Regions from separate parts of the Pseudoalteromonas sp. GB43 genome, predicted to be linked through region 2. Evidence: predicted binding sites of a transcription regulator. Region 2 holds the regulator's gene; each other region holds the start of a gene.

Region 1 (5,948 bases), 1.3 Mb from region 2:
GCTGCTAATGAATATACCAGGTGCAATGTACTTGTTTGGTTTAAGTAAGGTTTGGATTGCCATTGGTCTAGTACTCGGTGCTTGGGCTAACTACTTCTTAGTCGCGCCTCGCTTGCGTGTTTACACAGAAAAGGCGAATGACTCAATCACCATTCCTGATTACTTCGCAAACCGCTTTGATGATAATAAGAATATTCTGCGTGTTATCTCTGCGATTGTAATCATTGTTTTCTTTACTTTATATACCTCATCAGGTGTTGTTGCAGGTGGTAAGTTGTTCGAAAACTCATTTAATATGAGCTACGAAATGGGTCTATACATCACAACAGGTGTCGTCGTGTTATATACCTTGTTTGGTGGCTTCTTAGCCGTGAGCCTGACTGACTTTGTACAAGGTTGTATCATGTTTATCTCGCTGCTGGCTGTGCCAATTGCGACGTTTACCATGCTTGATCAGCCAGTTATGGATACACTTGCCAATGCACGCTATGACTTATTATTAAGCTCACCAAAAGAATCAGAAATTCATGCACTTAATATGATGGATTGGTTTGCAGGTGGTTCGACTATAGCGATTATTTCAGCAATGGCATGGGGCCTTGGTTATTTTGGTCAGCCACATATTATTGTGCGTTTTATGTCTGTACGTTCAGTGAAAGATATGCCAACCATGCGTCGTGTGGGTATGTCGTGGATGACGCTATCAGCAATTGGTGCTGTGCTAACTGGTCTATTTGGTGCTGCTTATATGCTTGAAAACCAAATGCCTATTGATGATAAAGAAACTATTTTCTTAGTGTTGTCTGAGCTTATCTTCCATCCTTTAATTGCCGGTTTCTTATTGGCAGCAATTTTAGCAGCAATTATGAGTACCATCTCTTCACAGTTGTTAGTGTGTTCAAGCTCTTTAACTGAAGATTTCTACAAAATTTACTTAAACCGTAGTGCATCTCAAAAAGAATTGGTTTTAGTTGGTCGTATTAGTGTTATCTTAGTTGCCTTATTTGCTATTTACCTAGCTTATGACCGTAATAGCTCTATTTTAGACTTAGTAAGTAATGCATGGGCTGGTTTCGGTGCAGCATTTGGTCCACTGGTGTTACTGAGCCTTTACTGGAAGCGCATGAACTTACAAGGGGCTATTAGTGGCATGGTCGTTGGTGCAGCAACAGTGCTGTTTTGGATATACGCGCCAATTACTGTGGACGGCCAAGCACTAAGTGCAATCATTTATGAGATTGTCCCTGGCTTTATTTTATCAACAATAGCCATTGTTGTTGTTAGCCTTATGACGGCTGAGCCGAAAAAAGAAATTACAGACTTATTTGATGAAGTTGAATCGTCACTGTAGTTTTTAATTAAACACAAAAAAGGGCAACGGATGTTGCCCTTTTTTATGATCTAAATTTGCGTTTAGCTTGCCGCTTTTTCTTTTATATCAGCAACGTTATCGTCTGACTTTGCTTTTTTAGGTTTAGCTTGAGCGTCTTTTGCACCTTTAAGTACCGCCATAAATTGGTCTTTTTCTTTTGCCATTTCAAGCGCCAGTGACTCAATTTGTTGCTCGCTTAATGGTACATCAACTTTTTCAAGCATAAGTTCTAATGACTCAGCAATGTCGAGCATTTTGTCATACGCATCAGCTTCTTTCTTAGTAGTAAACGTCATGCGCTCGACTCCGTTTCTTTCTACAACATATTTAACAACAACAGCCATGATTTCTCCTGCATTTAAGCCTGGCATTGCAGCGTAAAATCGCTGCTAAGATTACTGTTTTTATATACAGTAATGCTTCGAGCCTTACTTTGCAAGTAACTTGAGAAAATTTTTATTTAGTAAATTTGACAATACTTTGTGTATTAGCTTTATTTAAAATGTTACCCAAAGTTAAACACAAGCGATGGAGTGAGTGTTGGGTAATCGCTAACTATCAGTCCAAACAAGGGCGTCATGGAGGAAATTATGAAATTACTATCAAGTATTTTACTTGCCGCTACTCTTGCATTACTACCTGCTACACAGGTATCAGCCGAAACACCAACCAAAGCAACACAAGTTAAAATGCAAAAGCTGAGTATTAATAAAGCCAGCATTGAGCAGCTAACTCAATTACCGGGTATTGGTGAATCAAAAGCGAAAGCGATTGTCGAGCATCGCACCAAGCAAGGCTCATTTAAGTCGCTAGAACAATTAAAAGAAGTAAAAGGAATTGGTGATAAGCTATTCGCTAAACTTGAGGGGAAAATTACACTATAAATAGCAGGTTATCACCTATACAGGGCGTTATTCGCCCTGTTTAAATTCATTGATAGCCTTGTCTAAATGCGCTAACGCGAACATGTTTTCGATAGGTGTTGTGATAAGAGGGTAACTTAAACCTGCTAACAACAACCAAGGAATAAGCATCCACCCTTCAAAGTAAGCTAAACCTAAAAATAATGGCGCTAAAAAGGCAAGCTTACATACCGATAAAATGATCTTTTTGCTCGGGCTTAAATGAGCTAAAGCAAGAGCAATAATCTGCTGGCGTTGCCTTACTTTAAAGTTTTTTAAAGTAGGGATTTGGCTAGTAAAAAAATAAATCATTATAGCGACTTTTTGCTCACTAATCGGCTAACTAAAACAGCCACAAATACCACTGAAAATGCTGCAAAAATCACTTCCATCCATGCCGGCATGCTCATTGAAGCAAACTGCCAATCGATATTGCCACAATCACCAGTGGCAGCAAAGAAGCTAGGGATCCATTCATGCAAAGGCATAAAACTTGGGAAGTTAGGTTCAAATGCACAGCTAAATGCAAACGGGTCGGTATTGTTTTGCATTGCAATGTGTTCTTTAGCAATAAAGTAACCCCAAATTGCTGAGATACCCCAAGTGGCAAATGCGACTAAGCGAACAACCATACTTTTTGGGTTAATCGCACCAATCACACCCGCTGCAAGTAAGCCTAAAACAGCGGTGCGCTGATAAATACACATGATGCATGGCTCAAGTCCCATGTTGTATTGAAAAAACAATGCTGTGACTTCAAATGCGAGTGAAATAAACGCTAGTAATAACCAAGGTGTTCTTTTAGTTGCTAATTCTGCTAACCAATTCATGAAAGATCCAATTTCAAATTGTTTTCAAGATTATGCTTAGACAGGGCTATGGGTGCAAGTATCTAAGATGAAATTATACGAAAAAGGAGTCGACAGACTCCTTTTCATTAGTCATATCTAGGCAGGCTATTACACACTAACAGCCTGCAAAGACTCACTTTGGTAACAGCCTAATACACGTGTGTACTGAGTGTGTTCTTTCAGCTCTTCAAGCGCTTGCTTAACATGTAAGTCATCAAGGTTTGCTTCGAGGTCAACATAAAACACTTCTTCCCACGGATTTCCTGGTACGGGGCGAGATTCTAGTTTTACTAGGTTAATTTGGTGATGTTTAAAAATCATTAAAGCATCAGCCAATGAACCTGCTTGTTGTTTAGTCGCCATGATTAAACTGGTTTTGGTCGGAATTTGTTTCGATACTTGTAGCGGCTTACGGGCGACAACAATAAAGCGGCTGTGGTTTTCGCTTTGGTTTGCAAGGCCTGACTTAATTACTTCTAAACCAACATTTTTGCCAGCTTGAGCTGAGCCGATAGCGGCGCTATTTGCTGTTTCAACCGCAGATTGCAATGCGTGGAAGGTTGAATCACAGGTTTCATGTTGAATGTCACCTAGCCCTTGAATGAAACGGCTACATTGAGCAAAAGGTTGTGGATGAGCAAAAATTTTATTGATATGAGATAGCTCAGTACCTGGCATTGCTAATAAACAGTGCTCAACGCTATGGGTTACTTCACCTACAATTGATACTTGTGCGTGTTGTAATAAGTCGAATACTTCATTGATACTTCCTGAGCTGGTGTTTTCAATTGGCAGTAAGCCAAAATCAGCCTGTCCACTTTCAACTTTACCAGTGATCTGTTCAAAGCTAGAGCAACCCATTTCAATCACTTTGCCAGGGCGGCGGCTAAAATATTTATGGCAGGCTAGTTGGCTATATGAGCCTTGCCCACCCAAATACGCAACACGATGGCTTTCGCTCATAGCTTCTGGGTTGAGGCTCTTTTGCAGCATGGCTTGCTGGTTTAAAACTGAGTCTTCAAGAATAGTTTGAAACACATTATTAATGTAGTAAGCGTCAAGACCTAATGACTTACCATAACTGATTAGTTTTTCCAGTAGTGCTTGTTCGCGAGCTTCATCACGAATTGGTTTGTTATTGGCTATTTTATATTCGACTACGCTGTGGCTTATACGGCGTCTTTTAGCCAGTAACACAAGTAAGTCGGAGTCGATTTCATTTATATCGTGTCGTAACGCATTTAATGTATCAATGCTCATGTTGGTTTCCTCATTCCAAAACAGTGCACAAACAAAAAAGCCTCCCAAGAGGGAGGCTTTAGCTATTCGGTGAAATTATCTCGCAAACAGTTAAGCCTCCTCTATCTAAAGAAGCTAAAAAAAGAAAAATAAGTGCGAGAGATAATTTGTTTCATTGGACTAATGTAAAAATACTTCTATGTAAAGTCAACTGCATAAACATGCTATTTTGGACAAAGCGAAAGATTCCTCAGAAATTTCATTAATCTTCATAAAAAATTTATAAATCTAAAAATGAATCTGGTATATTTGTTTTTGCATAATAAATAATAACAATTATTAATAAGGTAGTCCTGTGGTGTATCGACGACCGCCATCCCGGTTTGGGGTGAATTCATTAAGTATGAAATTGTCGCTGTTAATCTCTGCTATTTGTTTAATTGCAGGTATTTGCGCTGCAGCTTTAATGCTTAAATCAGAAGAAAAACAGCTTGTTTTTGAAGAGCACGAACTTTTAAAGCATTCGAGTGAACGCTTGAGTCGTCAATTCAATCGCTTAATTAACACCAAAATAAATATTGCAGAGCAAGCTAACAATGTCGTTAGTAGTCAGCTACTGCATAATGAGTCACATCTACAAAATAACCGCAGCGCAGATATAAAGTTTGCAGTTGATGGCAGTATTCGCAGCACTTCTGAGGATGGTTTATCAGCTTCATTTATTCCACAAGACCAGTACTCTAATTTTTATAAGCAGCTGATTAACGATTCTGAGTCGCTATGGAAAATTGTCTCACCAACGCTTATCCAAGACTTTTTTAATTTTTATTTAATCACTAAAGATAACTTTATACGTATTGCTCCACCTAATTGGGCGCTCAATGTACCGGGCGATTTTGACTTTACCAAAGGCGAGACATTTAATTACGCACAAGCTGCAACAAACCCGAGCCGAGAAGCTGTATGGTCAAAGGTGTATTACGATACTATTTGGCATAAGTGGGTAGTAAGCGTGCTTGTGCCAATCTATCTTGATAACGAATTTTTTGGTGTCACTGGTAGTGATATTGCGCTTGAAACCTTATTGGCACAGCTGCCTATTGGCGATCGTGAGCAACATTTATTAGTGTTTGATGCGAAAGGTCAGCTTTTAGCTCATCCTGATTTAGATAAAACAACGCTTGAGCAATATGGCCGTGAAGGTAAAAAGTTACTGACTGAAGATTTTGTTAATCCTGATCTACAAAAATTAGTGTCTGAAACCATTCGCTTAAAATTACCAGAGTCTGCAAATTCATTTGTACAAGATGGTGAAACCCATATTATCAATATCCGCAAAGTCGAGAACCTTAATTGGTATATTGGTATTTATAAAAAGCGCTCGTCGGCACTTTCTGCGCTTGAAGAGCTAAAAGTAAAGTTCTTTGGCTTGTTTATCCTGTACGCTATTTTAGTTGCTTTGTTATTGCATCAAGCACTTTATCAATTAGTACTGCGTCGTATTCACTCTTTGGTAAATGCGGTTGTTAGTTTTGGCAAAGGGCAATTTCAAACTGAATTTCCTAAAGTGAACAAAGACGAAAT
Region 2 (5,948 bases):
AATAGCAACATGAGCAAAGTGAATTGTGACCGACGAGGTAAGCAGAATAAGCGTGTTGATCAATGGTAGACCTTGCCAGCCCATAGCTTGTGTGGTCTCGCCCGCTGGCGTAGTTAATAGCGGCCATACGGCTTCAAAGGTTGGCCAGAGTACTTCATTGGTCATAGCATTATTACTTGCGCCACCAAGCCAAGGCACCGAAATCATACGGGCGTAAAATAGTGCGCCAAAAAATGCCATAAAGAACATAACTTCAGAGAAGATAAACCAGCCCATACCTTGTCTGAAGGAGCGATCCATTTGCGCTGAATAAAGCCCTTTATGAGACTCTTCAATAACGTTTTTAAACCAGCTAAAAACCATATAGATTAATATGGCAATGCCTAGATACAACACATACTGGCCACTACTGCTCTCACCACTTACTTGCATCACTGTTAAACCAGCACCAACAGCAATTAAAAACATCGCGATGGCACCAACTATTGGCCAAGGACTCTCGGCTGGAACATAGTATTTTTCATAATTTTGATTCATTTTGTTTGCTCCCAATTAGCAATTAGCTTGGCGGCTTTTAATCGTTTTTAGCCACAACATGCCCGCTAATATCAAACACGGTATACGACAACGTCAGTTCCTCAACATCGTCGGGTAACTCAGTATCAACATAAAACAACAAGGTAAATTCCATTTCTTCACCGGCTTTCATTGGCTGCTGATCAAAGCAAAAACAGGCGATTTTATGTAAGTACTTTGCCGCTTTACCCGGTGATACTGATGGAATTGCTTGCATGACTTTGTCTTCATTACTGGTGTTTTTCGCTGAGAATTTAACTTCACGCATGGCACCAGGTTGTACTGCCACACTGTATTGCTCAGACTGCACCTTAAATGGCGCGCCGCTTTGAGCGTGAGTGGTAAAGCTGACATCAACTTGACGCTGTGTATTTATTGATTCACTCGCGCTCGCTTTTTCTAATGATGGCTTACCATTCAACCCTGTAACGTCGCAAAACACGTCGTAAAGCGGCACCATTGCAAAAGCAAAAGCAAACATGAGCAAGCATGTAATCAGCAGTTTTTTTAGCAAAGGTGCATGGTTCATTACTTAATCTCCGGCGGTGTTTCAAAGGTATGATAAGGTGCTGGAGAATCGACTTCCCACTCTAAACCTTCAGCTCCATCCCATACTTTGGCAGGTGCTTTTTCGCCCCCTCTGGCACATTTAAATACCACCAACACAAACAACAGTTGCGATAAGCCAAATGCAAAACCACCAATACTGATAATGGCGTTAAAGTCAGCGAATTGCAGTGCATAGTCAGGAATACGACGCGGCATACCGGCAAGGCCAACAAAGTGCATAGGGAAGAACAACACGTTGACACTGATTAGCGATAACCAAAAATGCCATTTCGCCAGCGTTTCGTTATACATGTTGCCGGTCCATTTCGGTAACCAGTAGTATACCGCCATAATTGAGAACACAGCTCCTGTCACAAGCACATAATGGAAGTGTGCCACCACAAAATAGGTATCATGATATTGAAAATCTGCCGGTGTAATCGCAAGCATCAAGCCAGAGAAACCACCTAAGGTGAATAACACAATAAAGGCGATGGCAAACATCATCGGAATTTCGAAGCTAATTGAACCGCGCCACATGGTGGCCACCCAGTTAAACACTTTAACGCCCGTTGGCACCGAAATGAGCATGGTGGCGTACATGAAAAACAACTCGCCTGCCACAGGCATCCCAGTGGTAAACATATGGTGTGCCCAAACGATAAAACTTAGCAGCGCAATCGATGAAGTTGCATACACCATAGACGCGTAGCCAAATAGCTTTTTGCGCGAGAAGGTAGGTACGATAGTCGATATAATGCCAAAGGCTGGTAAAATCATGATGTACACTTCAGGGTGACCGAAGAACCAGAAAATGTGCTGGAACATCACAGGGTCGCCCCCACCGGCTGCATCAAAAAAGCTGGTTGCAAAGTATTTATCGGTCAACACCATAGTGACCGCCCCTGCTAAAACAGGCATAACAGCAATTAACAAAAATGCAGTGATTAACCATGTCCAAACAAATAGCGGTAGCTTCATCCACGTCATACCCGGCGCTCTTAGGTTGACGATGGTCACGATAACGTTAATCGCCCCCATAATTGAGCTGATACCCATGATATGTACAGCAAATACAAACAGTGCGGTGTTGTCGTTACTGTAAGTGGTGGAGAGTGGTGCATAGAAAGTCCAACCAAACGCAGGACCGCCACCCGGCATGAGTAACGAAGCTAAGAGGATTAAAAATGCGAAAGGCAATATCCAAAAGCTCCAGTTATTCATACGTGGTAAGGCCATATCCGGTGCACCTATCATCATAGGTACCATCCAGTTTGCAAGCCCAGTGAACGCGGGCATAACGGCACCAAACACCATGATCAAGCCATGTACGGTAGTCATTTGATTAAAAAAGTGCGGATCGACTAACTGTAATCCAGGCTGAAACAGTTCAGCGCGGATCACCATTGCCATTGCTCCGCCAATTAAAAACATAGTGAGTGAAAAAATCAGGTATAAACTCCCGATGTCTTTATGATTGGTGGTGTAAAGCCAACGCTTAAAACCTTTAGCAGGGTGATGATGGTCGTGATGCGCATGCCCAGTTGCTTGCTCGTTAATAACGTTACTCATTAGTTCGCCTCCGCTGCTGCATCAATCGCGGCTTGAATTTGACTCGGTTGGATAACATCGCCGGTGTCATTACCCCACGCATTTCGCTTATAAGTAATAACCGCAGCAAGTTGCTTGATTGAAAGCTGTTTATCAAACGCTTGCATTGCTGTGCCAGGCTTACCGTGTAACACAATATCTATGTGATCTTTTACATCACCTAATACAATCGGGCTGCCTTTAAGTGCTGGAAATACGCCAGGTAGGCCCATACCGGTAGGTTGGTGGCATGCAGCACAACTAGCCATGTAGACTTGCTCACCCAAGGTCATAAGCTCTTCTTTCGGTAATGTTTGATCAAGCAAAGCAGCATCCGCTGCGGCCGCATTGGCTTTTTCTTGCTTAGCATCTGCAAGCCAATTAGCAAACTCATCTTCAGGTAAAGCTTTCACCACTACAGGCATAAAGCCATGATCTTTACCGCATAACTCAGCACATTGGCCACGGTACACGCCTGGCTCGTTAATACGTGTCCACGCTTCATTGATAAACCCAGGATTTGCATCCTTTTTAACCGCAAAATCAGGCACCCACCATGAATGAATTACATCGTCTGAAGTCATTAAAAAGCGAACTTTTTTATTGATAGGAAGTACTAGCGGTTTATCTACTTCAAGCAAATAATGTTCAGTTTTCTCTGCTTGGTTGTCTATTTGATCTTTAGGAGTAGATAGAATCGAGTAATAGGCAATGTCTTCACCCATGTACTCATAATGCCACTTCCACTGTGAGCCCGTCACTTTAATGGTGATATCGGCTTTAGAGGCATCTTCCATGGCAATTAAGGTTTTTGTGGCAGGCACAGCCATGGCGATTAAGATGACAAATGGAATGGCAGTCCAAAGTATTTCAACTTTTGTACTTTCATGAAATTGGGCAGGCTTATCCCTTTGGATTTACGGTGGTGTATTAAAGCCCAAAACATCACCGCAAATACGATGATGCCGATTACACAGCAGATAATAAATATCGTCATGTGTAACTCATAAACATTATTACTTATATCGGTCACCCCTTTACGCATATTGTATTGGCTATTTGCCAATGCAAGCTCAGGAAGTGCAAACAATATAAGCCACAAGGCGTAACGCAGTTTACCCATGTGACGGCTCCTTTAGATGCTATTGCAAGACGCAAAGCGAAAAGGCGATACAACAAGGTGCCCATTCGTTTTTCTTATTGTTCAGAGCGACTACGTATCATTTTGACCCACTTATGATACCGACCCCATGACTAACACCTCGCACATTTTTGTGTCTTTTTATTAATTAGGTGTTAATACAGTGTATTAACTAATTAGTTAAAAAATGACCAATAAGCAAGTTTTAATGATAATAAATGTTTATTTTGGTGCAGAAATAACAACTATAATCAGCGCTTTATTTAATGTTTAGGGGTAAAAAACGAAATATAAAAAGAGAGGAAAACTGCGCCATATAAGGCTTTAAATGAAGAGTAAGGATTCACAAATCCTAATTAAGTAGTAAAATTTCAGTGGCGCACCAAATTGAGTCAATTTGATGCACCAAATTGGGAACGTTTACATCCAGTCAGCGTTACGAATAACACCTACCGCTAACCCCTCGATGTTGAACGACTCATGCTCAAGGTCAACCTCAATAGGCGAAAACTCTTCGTTCTCAGCGTGTAAAAGTACTTTGCGACCCGCTTTTTCTAGACGCTTAACTGTTACATCTTCATCGACTCGAGCTACAACTACTTGCCCGTTTTCAGCAACTTGTGTTCTGTGTACTGCAAGCAAATCGCCATCCATAATACCAATGTCTTTCATACTCATACCATTTACACGCAGTAAGAAATCGGCTGCAGGTTTAAATAATGAAGGATCAACTTGGCAGTGACTTTCAACATGCTCTTGCGCCAAAATAGGTTCACCAGCTGCAACACGACCAATTAAAGGTAAGCCTAGTTGCTCTGGCTCATCTTCTTCAATTAACTGAATACCGCGACTCGCCCCAGGCTTCATTTTGATCATGCCTTTTTTAGCCAGTGCTTTTAGGTGTTCTTCAGCAGCGTTGGCACTTTTAAAACCTAATGTTTGAGCTATTTCAGCACGCGTAGGTGGCATGCCTGTATCTTTAATAAAGACTTTAATTAGTTCTAAAATTTGCGATTGGCGTTTAGTTAATGGGCGCATACAACTGGTTTTCCATACAGTACATTTAACTGTGAGTATATACAGTTATTTGAAAATCGCAAATTTAAATTAACCCCATCATATTGCTACAAAACTAACATTGAACCACACCGAAAGATGCCATAAGGTATTAGCTTTAATTAGCAGGCTAAGGAAACACAATGAGTATTTGGCACCACCCAATCACGTTAGAGCTTTGCAAAGAGCTAGAACAAGGGATCACCGGTCAAGGCACTTTAATGAAAACTATGGGCATTGAGGTGACTGAAATTGGTGATGATTATTTAATGGCAACTATGCCTGCTATTCCTGAGCATCATAACCCTATGGGTATGGTTCATGGCGGAGCAAACGTTGTATTAGCAGAGACAGTGGCAAGCTATGCAGCCAATTTCGTGGTTGATTTCAATAAGTTCTATGCTGTTGGCCAAGAAATTAATGCCAACCACATGAAAGCGTCACGCAAAGGAACGTTAACAGCAACAGCAAGACCGCTGCATTTAGGTAAGCGAACATCTGTTTGGGATATTAAAATTACCAATGCCGCAGGAGAGCTTTGCTGCGTATCAAGAATGACCGCAGCTGTTGTAGAGCGATAAATTCTGGCTATTTTTCGACAGGATAAATAGTAATTTCAATCCCTGCGCCAATTGCAGAGATACGTAACAAGGTATCGGCATGCAGGGGTTGGTTAAAGCATTTAGGCGAATTACCTGATTCAAAGCCTATATCAAATGTACGCTTTGAGCACGATAACCACTGTTTTAATGCATTGCGCGAGCATGACTCAATAAGCTCGCAAAGCTGGTTAATGGCTTTATCTGGAGAGCTGATATCTGCGGTTGCTTCAATACGTGCTAGTTGGCGGTATTCATCTTGGTCATAATGTAAAACCATGGCGTTTTTCTTCAAATCAGCAACAAGCGCACTAATATCGTGCTTTGATTCAAGCTCCAGATCTACATTTAAAAATTGAATTTCCGACATACTCTCGTTTTTACCCTCTATTGATATCGACTGAAACTTTAACTCAGTTTTGTATATATACCAAATC
Region 3 (5,948 bases), 1.1 Mb from region 2:
AGCGCGTACTATTTACTAAAGACTCTGGCGGTAACGAGCGTTATCACATCTATGTTCGCGAAACAGACGGCACAGTTAAAGATCTTACGCCAGGTGAAGAAACCCGTGCAGGATTTGCAGGCTTCACAGAAGACGGTAAACACTTTTTTATAACCAGCAATCAGCGTGATGCTAAGTTTATGGACCTATATCGTGTTGATGCTAATAGCTATGAAGTAACGCCTGTTTATCAAAATACCATGGGGCTAGATGTCGGTGCGATCAGCCCTGACGGCCGCTTTATTGCTTTATCGAAAAACAATTCGAACAAAGACAGCGATGTATTTATTCTCGATACGCGTAAAAAAACACTGAAACCAGAGCTCATTACCCGTCATGACGACGACGCTAAATATGGCCCAGAAACCTTCTCCAGAGACAGTAAATCATTATATTACTCAACCGACGCCAAAGGTGAGTTTGCAGAGGTGTGGCGCTATGACTTAACGACCGGCGAGCACAGCCCTGCCCTCAAAGATGAGTGGGATGTGAGTTTTATCTACTTCTCTAAATCTGGTCGTTATCAAGTAAGCGGTGTTAATGCTGACGCAAGCACTAAAGTGTCGATAATTGATACCACCACAGGTAAAGGTATTGCCATGCCATCGCTGCCAGCTGGTAACTTACGTGGTGTGAACTTTTCAGCTGATGAAAAGACCATGGCGTTTTATTTAAATTCAGATACCTCACCAAGTAACCTATTTGTTTGGCAACTCGGAGAATCAAAAGCTAAACAGTTAACCAACACATTAAGTGATGCAATTAATCAAAATGACTTGGTTGAAAGCACAATTGTGCGCTTTAAAAGCTTTGATGGTTTAGAAATCCCCGGGGTTTTATATAAGCCTAAGCAAGCTAACAGCAACAACAAAGTACCAGCTTTAGTTTGGGTGCACGGCGGTCCTGGCGACCAAAGTCGTACAGGCTATAGTGCAATGCAGCAGCATTTAGTCAATCATGGTTATGCCATTTTTGCAGTTAATAACCGTGGCAGCTCAGGCTATGGTAAAACCTTCTTCCATTTAGATGATAAAAAGCATGGCACTGACGATTTACAAGATATTGTTTACGGTAAAAAACACCTGCAAAGCCTAGATTGGGTTGATGCTGATAAAATTGGCATCATGGGGGGCAGCTATGGTGGCTTTATGACCGCCGCCGCACTTGCCTTTGAACCTGAAGAGTTCAAAGTAGGCATTAATATATTTGGTGTAACAAACTGGGTTAGAACCTTAAACTCGATTCCACCATGGTGGGAAAGCTTTAAAAAGGCACTGTATGATGAAATGGGCGACCCCGCGACAGACGGTGAACGTCACCGTGCCATTTCGCCACTATTTCATGCTAAAAACATCACCAAGCCATTAATGGTGATCCAAGGTGCTAACGACCCACGCGTTTTACAAGTTGAAAGCGATGAACTTGTTGCCGCTGTAAAGGCAAATGGTGTGCCTGTCGAATATGTATTATTTGATGATGAAGGCCATGGTTTTACTAAAAAAGAAAACCGCATAAAAGCCTCAAATGCATACCTTGAGTTTTTAAATACCTACTTAGATAAATAGCAAAATTGCAAAGCTAAAGAGCCGGTATTATGCCGGCTTTTTTATGCAAAACACCTGTATAGAATCAAAATTTAGCAGTTTACACAGTACTGTATAAAATACTGTATATCTTTAATGATAAATTTTTCACCTTTTTCCACCTTCAAACCAAAACTATAAACCATTGTTAAATAACAATTAAATTGTTTTTATTAAAATAAAACTGAATCATTGGTTAAAAAATAGCAAAAAAGTACTTGCGCAAAAACACTGTATAAACTACTGTATACACATACTGTATAAACAACCAGTGAGTGAAAGTTATGTTACAGCCAATTACCTTAAGAACAGTTAAAAGCTATCAACAAGATAACGACAAAGCGTCTGTTAATTTAATTCAAATTGAAGACGAAATTTCAGCAACCTTTGAGCTATTAAAAGTATTGCATCATTACAATAGCCAAAATGCATGGACACTGCTAATTGCTCCTGATCATGTTCCTAGTAAAGCCTTACTAGATTCGTGTTCGATTGATACCAGCAAACTTCTTGTGATCAGACAAAAACATTTAGTTAATCTTGAGTATGTTCTTAGTTCAGCATTACATAACGGTAATTTTGCTGCTGTGATCACATGGACAGATATTGTAAACAATCATCAACTTGATTCGATGAACTTAAACCTTGAGCAGGCATCTGCTAAATTTTATTGTTTTACAAAAAGCGCTCAATTAAACAATTTAGTACCGCAGCCACAATAGGCTTGTTAAAATAACAATTTATAGTTTTAGGTAAGTTGTTATGACATCACTCACACACTCCCTTTGTCCTTGTGGCAGCGAATCGACTTACGAGCTTTGCTGCCAGCCTTTTCATACAGGTGCAAGCCAAGCTGATACGCCAGAGCAACTTATGCGTTCTCGTTTTAGTGCTTACGCACTAAAAGATGCAAAATATGTATTTAGTACCTATGCACAAAGCCAGCAAGCCGCTAACCCTGTTCGCGAAATTAAAGATTTTGCTAATAGCTGCCGTTTTACCAAGCTAAGTGTTTTAGATACTGAACATAACGAGCAAGAAGGTTTTGTAGAATTTAAAGCTAATTACTTTTATCAAAACTTGTATTGTGAGTTACACGAGAAGTCGCGTTTTATTAAAGAAGATGGCCTATGGCGTTACCTAGACGGTGATATAACGCCAGTTGCAGATATTAAAATAGGCCGTAACGACGAGTGCCCTTGTGGTAGCGGCAAAAAATATAAAAAGTGTCACGCTCTTTAGTTACCATTAACCTGGTAAATCCAGTCTAAGGCTTGGGTAATCGTTGTTGGGAATGCGGTTGCATGGCGTGCCTGAGGAATAACAAATAAATTTGTTATAACCAGCGCGCCGCTTTGTTTATTAATTTTAGCTGCTAATTGCCTTGCGCCCGACACCATTTTTTCACCTTCGCTTTCTTCAAGTTCACCCACTGCGATGTAAACTTTTGTTGTGTTGGCAGCTGGTTTTACAGCCATAGCTAATATTGAGTTTTCTTTAAACCACACTGAAGGACTGCCGATAATATAATTTGAAAAAAGCGAAGGCTCAGTGAATAAGGTATAAGCCGCAAATAAACCGCCAAGTGAGTTACCGACTAACGTACTTTTTTGGGTTGTTCTGTAGTGAGCCTCAATATGAGGCAATACAGTATGTTTTAGGTAATTTAGATACTGACTTGCTCCGCCTGTTTTACGCTGCCAATTTTTATCTTCAAATGGCGTATAGTCATAAATACGGCTATTGAGCCCAGATACACCTTTTTGATACCCAACTGCAACGATAATTACCTCCTCTATAGCCCCCGAATTCATCATAAAGCGACTAGCACCAGAGGCAATTGGCAAACTGTAGTTTGCATCTAATAGGTAAACAACTGGGTAGCGCTTCTGGTTCTGCTTTTGGTAGCTGCGTGGCAATTTAATCGTAATCGGGTATTCGTTTTTGGTATGTTTATCTTTAAGTAACACAGTATTAGTACGTGGCAAAGTAAACGGCTCAGCATTGCTTACAGAGCTCACACTCAAAACACTGATCACAATAACTAACAGTAAATAAGGCATAGTTAATCCTTTAGCCACTTCTTAATTGGTAACAGCCACTCATCTTTTGGTTTATAAAATGCGCCATGGGAGAGCCCTGTATTAATGCTTATTTCTTCGAACTTGGTTACGTCACTTCTATCAATTAAAAATTGGCAAGAGCCAACCTGATCTGAGCGCTCAAAGATAGAATACACCTTGCCATAAGCCTTAACTGATGTGTGATTTTTTATAAACGCTGCACAACCTGCCAATATAATTAAGTTGATATGTGTACGTTTAAGTTCATTGACTGCGAGTATCGATAATGCCCCGCCACGTGAAAAACCAACCAAACTAATGTTCGACTCAGCAACACCGGCACTGATCAATGCTTCAACATCTGCAGCGAGTTTTTTCGCAAACGTAAATGGCTCAGTACCTTTTGGCCTGTGATAGGCAATTAAATGATAGCTCTCATCTGTCAGTGCTTCTTTTACTGCAATAAAGTCATAAACACCAAAGGTTTTGTGAACAGGCTTAGGGTTTGTCCCTTCGACGATAAAACCATGTGAATAAAAAACATAGTGACCATGCGGGTCAATCTCTGTTGGAAACTGGCTGTAAATAGTGCCAGCGCAAACAGGCAAAACCCAGCATGCACAGAGTAAAAGTACGGTACGTATCACAAGCATTCCTTTAAAAATCACGTTACACCTAATAGAAGATAATAACACCTTAAAAAATAACATCTTAACAAACAACTAAACCCTACTCTCAGTAATTTTAATTAAATATCAAATTACTAATCGCAAGCTGTATCACGATTTAAACGGCTAGTTTCAACTTGAGGTAAATTCATGGAATTTCATAGTTAAACTACAAAAAACAACATGACAACGCTGTCAATAATTTATCGAAAGGCGTATTGTAAAAAAGCAGTTAAAATAACCACATATTTTAGACGTCTAGACGTTGAAAAAACAAATTCTAAGGCGTAGTATGTTCGTAATCTGAGTTAGACTCACATTTTCCATGAGATTTTTTAAAGATGATTGATATAAAGCACCTAAAAACCATAGCGACCCTTAAAGAAACAGGCTCTTTGGTCAATACCGCCCGTGAGTTGTTTTTAACTCAATCGGCTTTATCGCATCAAATTAAAGATCTCGAGAATAAGTTAGATTGCCAGCTGTTCGAACGTAAAACACAGCCTGTGCGTTTTACTCCGCAAGGTATGCTACTTCTGGAGCTTGCTAATGAAGTATTACCTCGTGTTGAGGCAACAAAATGTCGGTTAAAAGAAAGCCTTAACCAGCCAATCTCAAATTTACGTTTAAGCGTTGAGTGTCATGCCTGCTTTCATTGGTTGCTCCCAACCATCAAAGAATTTAATAATTTTTGGCCTGATATTAAAATTGATTACGAGCGCGGCTTTAGTTACGACGCCATTCCAGATTTAATTAATGATGAATTAGATCTAGTGCTGACTTCTGATATTCGTGAACCCGATCAACTTGAGTATGCTCACCTGTTTGATTTTAAATTAAAACTAATCGTTGCACCGGATCATGAGCTAGCAAAAAAAGCCTATGTCACCGCCCTTGATTTAAAAAACGAAACAATTATTTCGTACCCTATTCCCCGTGAGCGCCAAGACATCTTTAAACATTTTATTCAAAATGCACGCTTTGATGGCACGCTTAAAACGGTTGACCAAGGCTTATTGATATTTCAATTAGTGAGTGCAGGTATGGGGGTTGCAGCATTACCAGACTGGCTAGTCACTCCTTATGAAAGCCAGGGACTCATTAAGTCTATTCCGTTAGGAGCACTAAACTTACTCGCCCTATGTATTTAGCGATGAAAAAGAATATGAAAGATAACCCAGTTTATCGCCACTTTTTAAATACGTGTAAGCAAAATAACGGTCGCTAAAACAAGGCAAAATAACTAACATAGCAGCATCTATTACTAATAATAATGTTAATACCCAAACCACCTCAAGGTGCGAGTTTCAGTTGGAATTAAAAGCGATTTAGGCAAGGCATTGATTGCAAACAATAGTGGTTCTATGGTTAAAATCAATAACGCAGTATAATTCGCTTTTAAACCAACCCTTTGGGCGCTTCACAGGTGCTTACTCTCATCGTTGTTACTTCTTAAAAGGGGCTGCCATTTTTGCAAAGTAACGCCTTGATATTAAGGCACCTGTGAAACGCTGAATTCTGTACCTTGAGGAGGCTTGGGTATACATGTTTGAAATTAAAAAGAATCATTGGCTCATTATTAATGCCCCTGCCGT

Evidence for each region. The regulator LexA, encoded in region 2, represses DNA repair genes until DNA is damaged. The targets are predictions, from matches to a motif close to TACTGTATNNNNATACAGTA.
Region 1: a site for LexA is predicted at 1,769-1,788, ahead of ACRWSG_RS13840 (YebG family protein). Genes of this name have one in related genera too.
Region 3: a site for LexA is predicted at 1,864-1,883, ahead of ACRWSG_RS02275 (SulA-like leucine-rich domain-containing protein). Genes of this name have one in related genera too.

Annotation. Positions count from the first base shown of each region.
Region 1 covers NZ_JBPCHJ010000001.1:2,913,604-2,919,551, forward strand. The annotation lists gene putP (sodium/proline symporter PutP) at 1-1,351, shown strand, start outside; gene ACRWSG_RS13840 (YebG family protein) at 1,414-1,716, opposite strand; gene ACRWSG_RS13845 (ComEA family DNA-binding protein) at 1,963-2,256, shown strand; gene ACRWSG_RS13850 (DUF6170 family protein) at 2,284-2,586, opposite strand; gene dsbB (disulfide bond formation protein DsbB) at 2,586-3,104, opposite strand; gene ACRWSG_RS13860 (chorismate mutase) at 3,234-4,385, opposite strand; gene ACRWSG_RS13865 (bifunctional diguanylate cyclase/phosphodiesterase) at 4,768-5,948, shown strand, end outside.
Region 2 covers NZ_JBPCHJ010000001.1:1,643,104-1,649,051, forward strand. The annotation lists gene ACRWSG_RS07885 (cytochrome c oxidase subunit 3) at 1-537, opposite strand, end outside; gene ACRWSG_RS07890 (cytochrome c oxidase assembly protein) at 575-1,105, opposite strand; gene ctaD (cytochrome c oxidase subunit I) at 1,105-2,697, opposite strand; partial or broken gene coxB (cytochrome c oxidase subunit II) at 2,697-3,838, opposite strand; gene lexA (transcriptional repressor LexA) at 4,277-4,894, opposite strand; gene ACRWSG_RS07910 (PaaI family thioesterase) at 5,056-5,493, shown strand; gene ACRWSG_RS07915 (hypothetical protein) at 5,501-5,881, opposite strand.
Region 3 covers NZ_JBPCHJ010000001.1:493,462-499,409, forward strand. The annotation lists partial or broken gene ACRWSG_RS02270 (S9 family peptidase) at 1-1,604, shown strand, start outside; gene ACRWSG_RS02275 (SulA-like leucine-rich domain-containing protein) at 1,907-2,344, shown strand; gene ACRWSG_RS02280 (YchJ family protein) at 2,385-2,864, shown strand; gene ACRWSG_RS02285 (alpha/beta hydrolase) at 2,861-3,685, opposite strand; gene ACRWSG_RS02290 (alpha/beta fold hydrolase) at 3,688-4,332, opposite strand; partial or broken gene ACRWSG_RS02295 (LysR substrate-binding domain-containing protein) at 4,695-5,581, shown strand; gene ACRWSG_RS02300 (YdcF family protein) at 5,936-5,948, shown strand, end outside.